Regions from separate parts of the Bacillus sp. DU-106 genome, predicted to be linked through region 1. Evidence: riboswitches for the same ligand, from Rfam matches in the RefSeq annotation. Region 1 holds a riboswitch; the other holds the start of a gene.
The links. A riboswitch is a leader RNA that binds a small molecule or an ion and turns the genes downstream of it on or off. The one in region 1 is predicted to bind cyclic di-AMP.
Positions count from the first base shown of each region.

Region 2: it holds a riboswitch for cyclic di-AMP, as region 1 does, so the genes downstream of both, C3Y97_RS03905 (SipW-dependent-type signal peptide-containing protein) here and C3Y97_RS09020 (APC family permease) in region 1, are expected to answer to the same signal.

Region 1 covers NZ_CP026607.1:1,733,658-1,739,390, reverse strand. The annotation lists gene C3Y97_RS09020 (APC family permease) at 1-1,691, opposite strand, end outside; cyclic di-AMP (ydaO/yuaA leader) riboswitch at 1,836-1,981, opposite strand; gene C3Y97_RS28255 (hypothetical protein) at 2,122-2,250, shown strand; gene panE (2-dehydropantoate 2-reductase) at 2,314-3,258, opposite strand; gene C3Y97_RS09010 (hypothetical protein) at 3,434-4,909, shown strand; gene trhO (oxygen-dependent tRNA uridine(34) hydroxylase TrhO) at 5,110-5,733, opposite strand, start outside.
Region 2 covers NZ_CP026607.1:748,111-753,843, reverse strand. The annotation lists gene kdpDN (KdpD-like non-kinase potassium sensor) at 1-53, opposite strand, end outside; gene kdpC (K(+)-transporting ATPase subunit C) at 110-691, opposite strand; gene kdpB (potassium-transporting ATPase subunit KdpB) at 708-2,798, opposite strand; gene kdpA (potassium-transporting ATPase subunit KdpA) at 2,812-4,479, opposite strand; gene kdpF (K(+)-transporting ATPase subunit F) at 4,499-4,576, opposite strand; gene C3Y97_RS03905 (SipW-dependent-type signal peptide-containing protein) at 4,576-4,680, opposite strand; cyclic di-AMP (ydaO/yuaA leader) riboswitch at 4,777-4,922, opposite strand; gene C3Y97_RS03900 (hypothetical protein) at 5,183-5,416, opposite strand; gene C3Y97_RS03895 (hypothetical protein) at 5,430-5,733, opposite strand, start outside.

The DNA of each region.
Region 1 (5,733 bases):
ACCGTAACGCGGTAATTCGATTCACTTGCCTTATATTGCACTGTATCAATGAACTTCGTTAGCGGCTGAATAATACTTCTATAATGAGAATGTAATGTAACAAGCCTTACTTCAGGTTGCCACTTCTTCCATTTCTCTTCAAATTTCTTTTCTTCTTCTCTGTCAAAAGCAACATATACAGCGATAACTTGATCTGCCGAAAGAGACTTCGCATAGTTCAATGAATTTTCTACTACATGCGTCATACCTGCTACAGGAACGACAATTACATTCCCCTCAATTGGAATAAGAGGCTCACAAGTTTTTAAACTTAATTGATCACCCACTGCATCATAATGCTTCTTAATTCGATGGAATAAGAAGATAATAACTGGTAAGAAAATAAGAATCGACCAAACTTGTGCAAATTTAGTTAAAAAGAACATGCTCATTACGATAAAACTAATAACTGCACCAATTAAATTAACCGTTAATCTTAAAGCCCATCCTTCAGGCTTTTCGCGAAGCCATTTTAATACCATTCCTGTTTGAGAAAGTGTAAATGGAATAAATACACCTACTGCATATAGTGGAATTAAATGTTCTGTTTGTCCTTGGAAAGCTACAATTAAAATAATCGAAGCAACTCCAAGTATAATAATACCGTTTGAGTAACCTAGACGGTCTCCTCTAATCGTAAACATTCTCGGTATGAATTTATCTTTTGCCAGGTTAACCGCTAATAAAGGAAATGCAGAATAACCTGTATTAGCAGCAAGAATTAATATTAAAGCTGTTGTACCTTGTATGAAATAGTACATGAAATTACGTCCAAATGTTTGTTCAGCAATTTGAGAAACAACTGTTACTTCTTTACTCGGAGTCACTCCGTAATAATAGGCTAAAAACACAATTCCTGAAAATAACACAGCAAGTAATGCACCCATTGCAAGCAATGTTTTTGCAGCATTGTTTGGCGCAGGATCTTTAAAGTTCGGAATTGCATTTGAAATTGCTTCAACACCTGTTAAAGCAGAACTACCTGATGCAAATGCTCTTAGTAATAAAAATAAACTAATCCCTGCAACTGGTGTACCAATCGGCGCATGTAAAGTGGGTGAAACATGACCAGTTAAAATATTATATATGCCTACACCAATTAATATAAATAATGCTAAAACGAATAAATAAACAGGATATGCTAAAACGGAAGCTGATTCCGTTACTCCTCTTAAATTTAAGATCGTAATTAATATAACAAATATAACCGCAATAATTACGTTGTGTGCATGTAAGCTAGGAAATGCAGACGTAATTGCATCTGTACCAGCGGACACACTTACCGCAACAGTTAAAATATAGTCAACTAATAAAGATCCTCCAGCAATTAAGCCTGGATTCATCCCTAAATTTTCTTTTGATACAACATACGCTCCCCCGCCATGCGGATAAGCAAAAATAATTTGACGATAAGATAAAATAAGGGCTGTCAATAATACTAATACCCCAACAGCGATCGGAATGGAATACCAATAAGCGATCGCTCCAACACCTGCTAAAGCAATTAAAATTTGCTCTGGACCGTAAGCAACTGATGACAATGCGTCAGAAGATAAAATAGCTAAAGCTTTCGTTTTATTAAGCTTCTGTTCTCCAAGCTCCGTTGATTTTAACGGTCTTCCAATTAAAAATCTTTTAATAGATGAAACCAATGCTGTCCACTCTCCAATAATTTTGTACGAACTTTACTGCTTGTTACAGCCAGTAAACGATTTCCTCAGAAAACAAAAAATGTCTACAAGCCATAGCGAAATAGACTTGTAGACATTATTTTTTTTGTCGCACAAGCTCCACCTTCCTTCTCAATATAACGCTTACGAGGTTAGCTGTCGGATTCGGGCCTATGAGTAGCCCTACCTTTTCAAGGATTCACCCCATCGGATTATGTACTAATCCGTAAAAACGGGTCCCCCGTACCATGCGGTTTCAGCGATTTAGAAAATTGAAACTGTGGATTATAATACTCCTTTATTTTCAAAAAGTAAACAAAAATTTTTAATAAGAAAAAAATTAAAATGATTGCGCATAATCCACTGAGAAATATACATAATGAATACTAAAAAATCCGCAAAGGAGACCCATATGTCTAAAGAAAAGAAGCCTATTTTTTCCGATTCATATTTAGATGCAGTAGCAAATGAAATTAATCAGTTATATGGTAAACGTGAACAGGAAATAAATTTGACAGATAGAACGAAAAGAAATAAATAATTTGTCATACAAAAAATAAAAAAGATAGCAATACACTTATATATTGCTATCTTTTTTATTTTTTCATACATCTAATTCTATTACAGATCTGTTAAAGGCCATCTCTTCATACACCTTTAAATTTTGATATATAGTGCCTAATAATGGTGCCGCTATAGAAAATTGCTCTGCTACATCCAGTAAATATCCTTGCAAGTGCTTCCCTTCAATAAACGAACCCTTCTCCATATCACGTTGCATCGATGACTTCATATCATACGAAATTTTATCAATTGTTTTCATATGTTCCTGGACAATATTAACCTTTATTGGAGCTCCTAATACTCTCATGATTTGTACAGATTCCTCAAATACATTACGGATAAAATCACGGCCGCCTTCACTTTCACGGATTGGTCCAATTGGTGCACGCATTAACGTTGTCACACCGGACATTACAGTAATAAATAAATATTTATGCCACATATCTTGCGTAATATTTTCACTTAAAACAAAACTAGATTTCGTACCTGCAAATGCTTTAGAAATATGCTTTACTCTCTCTGAATTTTGAGACTTAATTTCTCCAAACACAAGTCTGTTGGCAGCGCTAGTTTGTACAATTTCTCCTTGATCGTTTAACGTCGTCTCGATAAAGCATAAACCGCCAATTACTTTTTCTTCGCCGAATTCTTTTTGTAATAGCGATAAATGAGCGATACCATTTAACAATGGAATGATTACAGTATTTTCGCCAACAAACGGCTTCAAATCTTGAATTGCCTCGTTTAAGTGATACGCTTTTGTTGAAAATAAAATGACATCAAATGGAGAAGTTCTCTCTTCTTTCGTTATTAATTTCGGTTGAAAGGAAAAATCCCCGTTAACACTTCGGATTACAAGTCCTCTTTCCTCTAATTGTTTTTTCCGTTTACTACGAACAAGAAATGTAACATCTTCTCCCTTTTCGACTAATCTGCCACCAAAAAATCCTCCGACTCCACCAGCGCCTAATACTAAAATCCGCATACAGCATCCCCCTTTTCAAAATAAAATTTTATAACTTTTAGTATACATAACATTATACATGTCCTCTGCTAAATAAGCTGAATTTTCACTCTCAATTGAGTATAAAAGAGTGGTTATTTTCAAATAAATTTGGGCATGTTGTTTCTATAGCATATATGGAAAGGACACAATGTAGATGGAGGCAATACAATCAATTGAGGAAAAAGGTGTAGCAACAGCTATATTTCAATTTATATTCCCGTTTTCGTTTAAAGCTGGATATGAACAAGAGATGTTCCCTTTCTTACAAAAAAACGATTTTCGTCCTTTTCGGCTCGATCATCTCGATGATGAAAATACATATTATGGGGAGTTTAAAGTTTCACATCAAAATATGGAAGCATACTATCTTTCATTTACAAATAAAATTCTCTTTCCTCACTCAGAGCATCAAAAGGGCTTGCAACGTTATTCAAAGGACCTTAACTTAACTGGACATTTAACAACAAACCGTATTTCAATCCCATTCAAGATACACTCTATTGATGTAACACTTTGTCCTTATGAACTTGGCTTCTTAACAATTCGAACAGAAGTAAACACTGCTCCAAACATGACTTTATCTGAAGCAATCGAATTCGCTGCTCGCTTCCGTGTACTTGAAACTAAAAATGATACAAATGAAACTATTTGTATTGAATGTAACGGAAAAAAGTATTCCCAAGTTGAAAAATTCATTTTTGGTTATTTATTTCATGGCGTAACTGATTTCTTTGAAAAGAAGAGATTAAGAAGTTCATACTTTCAAACCTTCCCTTTCTTCGAAGACCAAAGAATGTACGTCCAAACTTTATTGTCACTAAAAGAAGGTATGGAGCTTAATGAAGTGGATGTTTATCGTACTTCTAGTCTTTCCGGATTAACAAGTGATGGTAAGCCATATGTGAGCGCAAATAACCTTCCTTACATTCATGACTATTTAAAAAAACACGCTTACCAGAGATGGGCTCCAAATCGTTATTTCATAATGGAAGAACATATTTTTACATGTGTAACAAATGAAGGAGAACGTAAAATCGCTAAACTTGCTAGTCAAATGTACGGAGAATTTTATTACGCTTTATTATTAAACCTATTCCATAAAATTGTTTTATTAAAAATGGCTAACGCCTATGCTGAGCTAAACATTGAACAAGATACTAATGAAATAGAGAAATTAATTTATTCGATCAATTCGTTCACTGCTAATTATTTTTCTTTAGAATTAGTATCCCAATCACAAAGTGAAGATATTTTCTTTCGTTTAAGAAAACTTTTTAATATTGAGGTTCTATACTCGAACGCGAAACAAAATCTTGATAGTTTGTTTAAATATCAAGAAAATGTCGCCTCTAAAAAAGATAGCCTCTTATTGTTAATTTTAACGCTCTACTCTGTAGTGGGCCAAATGTTAGGGTTTACTATGATTGACCTTTTAAGAAACACCGATTCAAACAAAATATCGTCACCTCTTGAATTTTTCGCTCTATTAATTGCGATTAGCGGCATTGTCATTTCACTTATTTTAGGAGCCCAAAGTTTATACCAATGGGGTCTACAACATAAACGAAGAAAAGCTTGGGTAAAACAAACTGTACTTTCTGCCGTTAAAGAGAAAGAAGATAAAAATTAAAAAAGGTTATTTTCAAATTCTTGGTGCGCTGCAGTAAGTGAAATTTTTATGAGCGATTTTCCGATTATATCGGCGCAACTCGAAATATATCAGCGATTTTTTTAATATATCGACTTACCGACAAATGACAGGACCGGATAATAAAAAAAGGGTGCTCCAAAATAAAACTTGGAGTACCCCTTTTATTATACGAATTCAGTTTACTTCCCTGCTTCGATTTGCTCTAATGCAGCAGCTACTTGCTCTTCCGTTAATTCATGTTGTATTACGTAGCGGTTACGTGGACTTACACGACATTCATGAGAACATGCACGTAAATATTTCGCTTCGTTTTCTTCAGAACATAAAATTTTCTTATTACATTCTGGATTTGAACAGTTTACATAGCGCTCACAAGGTTCACCTGTAAAGTGGTCTTTACCAACGATAACATGTTCTTTTTGGTTTACTGGTACAGCAATACGCTCATCGAACACGTAACATTGTCCATCCCAAAGCTCACCTTGTACCTCTGGGTCTTTTCCGTACGTTACAATTCCGCCGTGAAGCTGACTTACATCTTCATAGCCTTCACGAACTAACCAACCAGAAAACTTCTCACAACGAATTCCGCCTGTACAATAAGTTAAAATCTTTTTACCTTCAAGTACTTCTTTATTTTCACGAATCCAATCTGGTAATTCACGGAATGATTCGATATCAGGTTTAATCGCACCTTTGAAGTGACCTAAATCAAACTCATAATCATTTCGTGCATCAATGATAACTGTATCTTCTTGTTTCATTGCTTCATAAAAATCTTTTGGCTCTAAATACTTCCCAGT
Region 2 (5,733 bases), 990 kb from region 1:
GGCGTTCGCCTTTGAAACTTCGGTTCATAATCATCTGCATACACAATAAACACTACCTTTCATTCGAAACAACGCTACCTCAATCCGTTAGATTGAGGTAGCACTGTTACTATTTCATTAATTCCTGTAATGCCAAATTTAGCTTTAAGACGTTTACGCGGGTCTCTCCAAATAAACCAAGCGCAGCACCTTCTGTTTGATCTTTAATCAATTGATTAAGTTTTTCTTTCGGAATATTCGTTAATTTCGATATGCGATCCACCTGCACAGAAGCTGCCTTCGGACTAATATCAGGATCAAGCCCTGAACCTGAATTTGTCACTAAATCTATCGGTACTTCTGTAACTGGAACGCTCGGATTTTGTTTCTTCCACTCTTCAATACTTTTCTCTACTCGTTTCTCTAAATCTGGATTAGATGGTGCATAGTTATTTGAACCAGATGCTTCAGCCTTATATTCAATACTAGAAACACGCCCTTGAAAATAACGTGGATCCGTGAAGTTTTGCCCGATTAATTTAGAACCAATCACTTCATTTTTATCATTATATATTAGACTTCCATCCGCATTATCCTTCATCACGGCTTGTGCAATACCAGTAACAATAAGCGGGTATACAAGTCCGCACAACACTAGAAATGTAAAAGTAATACGGATAATTGGTGATAGTATACTTTGTTTCTTCTCCATCTTTTTCCCCTCTTCCTTATATGAACAAGCCGACAATTATATCAATTACTTTAATTCCAATGAACGGAACGATAACTCCGCCAAGCCCATAAATAAGTAAGTTTCGGCTAAGCAATGCATTAGAACTCATCGGTTTATATGCAATACCTTTCATCGCTAACGGAATGAGTAATGGAATAATAACAGCGTTAAATATTAATGCTGATAAAATCGCTGACAGTGGTGATGTTAATTTCATAATGTTCAATGCCTCCATTTGCGGAATCGCAAGTGTAAACATTGCTGGAATGATTGCAAAATATTTTGCTATATCATTCGCAATACTAAACGTCGTTAAAGCACCTCGCGTCATTAACAATTGCTTACCGATTCCTACAACCTCAATAATTTTCGTTGGATTCGAGTCTAGATCAATCATGTTTGCCGCTTCTTTCGCTGCTGTCGTACCACTGTTCATCGCTAATCCAACGTCCGCCTGCGCTAATGCTGGAGCATCATTTGTACCATCACCTGTCATCGCTACAAGTTTCCCTTTATCTTGCTCTGCTTTAATGACAGCAATTTTATCTTCCGGTTTACACTCGGCAACGAATTCATCTACTCCTGCTTCTTTTGCAATGGTTGCTGCTGTTAATGGGTTATCCCCTGTACACATAACCGTTTTAATCCCCATTTGACGTAACTGTTCAAAACGTTCACGCATACCAGGTTTTACTGTATCTTTTAAATAGATTAAACCGTAAATACGATTATTCACTGCAACTACAAGTGGTGTTCCGCCCTCTTTTGAAATGAAATCTGCTTTTTGATTTACATCTTTCGGAATTGTTCCACCTTGTGACTGAACCCATTCAATCACGCTACCGACAGCACCTTTTCTCACTTTCGTTCCGTCCTGTAAATCAACACCACTCATTCTCGTTTCTGCTTTAAACGGAACAAACTCACCTTGTTCTGCAAGTTCTCTATTATATGATATAGATTTTCCCTGCACATACTCGATAACAGATCGACCTTCTGGTGTTTCATCTAAAACAGAACTAATAGCGGCCCACTTTCCAACTTGCTCAATCGTTTCATTTCCTACAGGCAATAATGTATGAGCCATTCGGTTCCCAAAAGTAATTGTACCTGTTTTATCTAAAATAATTGTATTAATATCGCCCGCAGCTTCTACTGCTTTCCCTGACATCGCTAGCACGTTAAATTTTGTCACCCGATCCATCCCCGCAATACCAATCGCTGATAGCAAACCACCAATTGTCGTTGGAATTAAACATACTAACAACGCTACAAGTACAGCAGTATCAATTTGAAAACCTAAATAATTTGTAAAAATCGGCAACGTCACAACGACGATTAAGAAAATAAGAGTTAAGCTCGTTAATACTGTATTTAAAGCAATCTCATTCGGCGTTTTTTGACGAGCAGCTCCTTCTACTAAAGAAATCATTTTATCGATAAATGATTCACCAGGATTACTCGTAATGACAATTGTAATTTCATCACTTACGACCATCGTTCCACCTGTTACGGAACAAAAATCACCGCCTGCTTCTTTTATAACAGGAGCTGATTCACCTGTAATTGCAGATTCATCTACAGATGCTAATCCTTTGATTACTTCGCCATCACTTGGAATCATTTCTCCTTGTTTTACGATAACAACGTCACCTTTTCTAAGATCAGTTGCTGAAACTTGGACAATGTCTCCATTTTCTTTTACTACATTTGCAAACACATCTTTCTTCGACTGCTTTAAAGAATCGGCTTGCGCTTTACCACGACCTTCTGCTAATGCTTCTGCAAAATTCGCAAATAAAACTGTAAATAATAGAATGAGAGAAACTGTTATATTAAACCATCCTGGTATACTACTAGAACTGCTTGGAAGAAAAGATAAAATGAACGTAATGATAAATCCAATTTCCACAACGAACATAATCGGATTCTTTATCATGACTTTCGGATTCAATTTCGCAACGGATTGCTTCATCGCATGTGTTACGATATCACGATCCATCGTTTTCGCTTGTCTAACTTCATCTTCTACAGCATGTATTTGTGACTCATTTAATTGTTTTTCTTTTACTACTACCGGTCTCATCATTTACCCTCCATTACTTCAATGTAAGAAATTCTGCAATTGGACCGAGTACTAACATCGGGAAGAATGTTAATGCACCGACAATTACAATTGTTCCGATGAAGATGCCACCAAATAAACTATTATCTGTACGGAACGTTCCGACTGTTTCTGGCACTACCGTTTTTTCTTTCAATGAAGCTGCCACAGCTAGCATCGTAATTAAACTGAAGTAACGTCCTAAAAACATAACTAAACCAGTCGTAATATTCCAAAACGGTGTATTATCTCCTAATCCTTCAAATCCAGATCCGTTATTCGCAGCTGACGATGTATATTCATATACCACTTGCGTCAAACCGTGGAAACCGGAATGAGAAATAGCATCCGTCCCTAAATTTGTTGAAAGAGCTAATGCCGAAAATCCTAAAATGAGCAATGGATGAAATAAAATCGTGACCGCGATTAATTTCATTTCCTTACCTTCAATCTTTTTACCTAAAAACTCTGGTGTCCGTCCAACCATTAACCCAGATATAAACACCGCGATAATTGCATACATAATAATGTTTACAAAACCTGCTCCAACGCCGCCATACACAGTATTTAACATCATATTTACAAGCGGAACTAAACCGCCAATTGGTGTTAACGTATCATGCATCGTATTAACAGCGCCTGTTTCAGCAGCTGTCGTTACCGTTGCGTATAGTGAAGAAAATACTGTTCCAAATCGTACTTCTTTCCCTTCTGTACTTCCTTGTACATGTTCGATACCCATTCCATTTAATGCCGGGTTCCCGTTTAGTTCAGATGTCGTAATCGTTATAAACCCTAGTAAAAATACCATAAATAGTGACACGAAAAGGATGCGGCCTTGTTTTTTATTTCCGACCATTCGTCCGTACGTAAATGGAAGTGCTGTTGGTAATAACATCATAAGCATCATTTGCAAAATATTACTCATTTGTCCTGGATTTTCGAAAGGATGCGTAGAATTTGCTCCGAAAAATCCACCGCCGTTATTTCCAAGTTCCTTAATGGAAACGAATGATGCAACAGGTCCACGTAAAATACTTTGCTTTGCACCTTCAATCGTTTGTGCTGTAACCGCCCCATCTAACGTTTGTGGTACGCCAAGTGCGACAAAAACTAGTGCCGCAATAAATGCAATAGGAAGAAACACTCTCGTTAACGCTCTCGTAAAATCAACGAAAAAGTTACCAAGTTCTTTTCCAGCAAGTCCTCTTATAAAAGCCATAACGAGCGCTAATGTCGTTGCTGGTGCCGCAAACATTAAAAATGTAATCCCGATTAATTGTGATAAATAGGATAAACCATTTTCACCGCTATAATGCTGTAAATTTGTATCAGCCATAAAACTAATCGCTGTATTAAAAGCGAGCGTAGGCTCCATCCCTTCAATATGTGCTGGATTTAGCGGCAGCACACCTTGTAATCTGAAAATGAAGTATACGACAACGATCATAAATCCATTTAATAAAACTAATGATAATGCGTACTGTTTCCACGTTTGATTGTATGCTTTTACACCCGTAATTTTAAAAATAAGTTTTTCAAAAGGCCCGAATACTTTATCTAATGTTTTGCTACCTTGAAAAGCTTTTTCTAAATAAATCCCCGTTGGCTTTGCTACTAAAATAAACAAGAGCATTGTAATAATGACTGCAACCCAAATCATAATGAATGATTCCCCCTAATTAAAACTTCTCTGGATTTAATAATGCATACACTAAATACACTGTAATTGCTGCGACAATAACCGATAAGACAATCATCATGATTGCTTTCCTTCTTTCACAACTTTATCTGACCAACTTGCAAGACTTGCCATCGATGCAACTAATAAAATAAAAATCCCGACCATTACAACATCTAACATAACTATCCCTCTCTTTTTGTTAAAATTTACCATTTAAATATTAAAAAAGAACACTGAGCTCTACTCAGTGTTCAAAAAATGAACAACAAAAAGTAAACCTCCTCTCTAAACGCTTACGAGGTTAGCTGTCGGATTCGGGCCTAAAGAGTAGCCCTACTTTCAAAACTGAAAGATTCACCCCAAGTGACGATGCACAAAATTGGTTCCCCCGCTCCATTTCTGGAACTCAGCGATTTTAGGTTTTTTTGGAAATTTTATGAATGATTTATGAGAGTAAATATACTCCTCTATATTTCACTTGTAAAGGGGTAAATTACTGAAAATAATAATATTTACATTCATTTAAACGCTTACATTGAAGATTATTACTGTTATTTCATCTATTTTCTTTATTTCTCTTTTCTTTTCTTAAAAATGACCTTTTAAATATGAAATAAAAAAAGCGAATGACATGAAGTGCATAGCTTGTTGCACTCAGCATTCGCTCTTTTTTATTCAACCTTTATTCTCCTCGTAAAAATGCACGTAAATTTCTCCCGCGAATATAAACTTGTGTCAATTCTGCATGTAGCTGCTCATACTCGGTAATATCTACCTCTAAATACAAAGCATCTTTTGATGGTAATATAATATACGGCCCTGGAAAAAGGGGATCGATCTGAACCAATTCTTGAACTCGCTCTACCGATACTGCCCAACGATTTGCTATATCTCCAAGTAATAGTACCTTCATCATTTCTTCCCCCGCCCTATTCAAAAAATAAAAAAGAAATATTATCACAATTTGTAAACACGACAAACTTAGCTCCAATGGTTTCATAGAGCCTCGCTGGATATCGTTTATTCCTTGTAACAACAGTAATAGGTGCTTGAAAAGAAAAGCGAATGTGTTCTGTGAAAAAACTAACGATTGGAAGCTCATCCCCTAGTAAAATCACCTTCTTAATACACTCACAAATACTAGTAAAGTCCTGCTCCTTACTACAACTATAAGTCCAATCAAACCCACAATTCCTAACTTCAGCCGCTATCTCTTCATTTGCTGTAAAAATA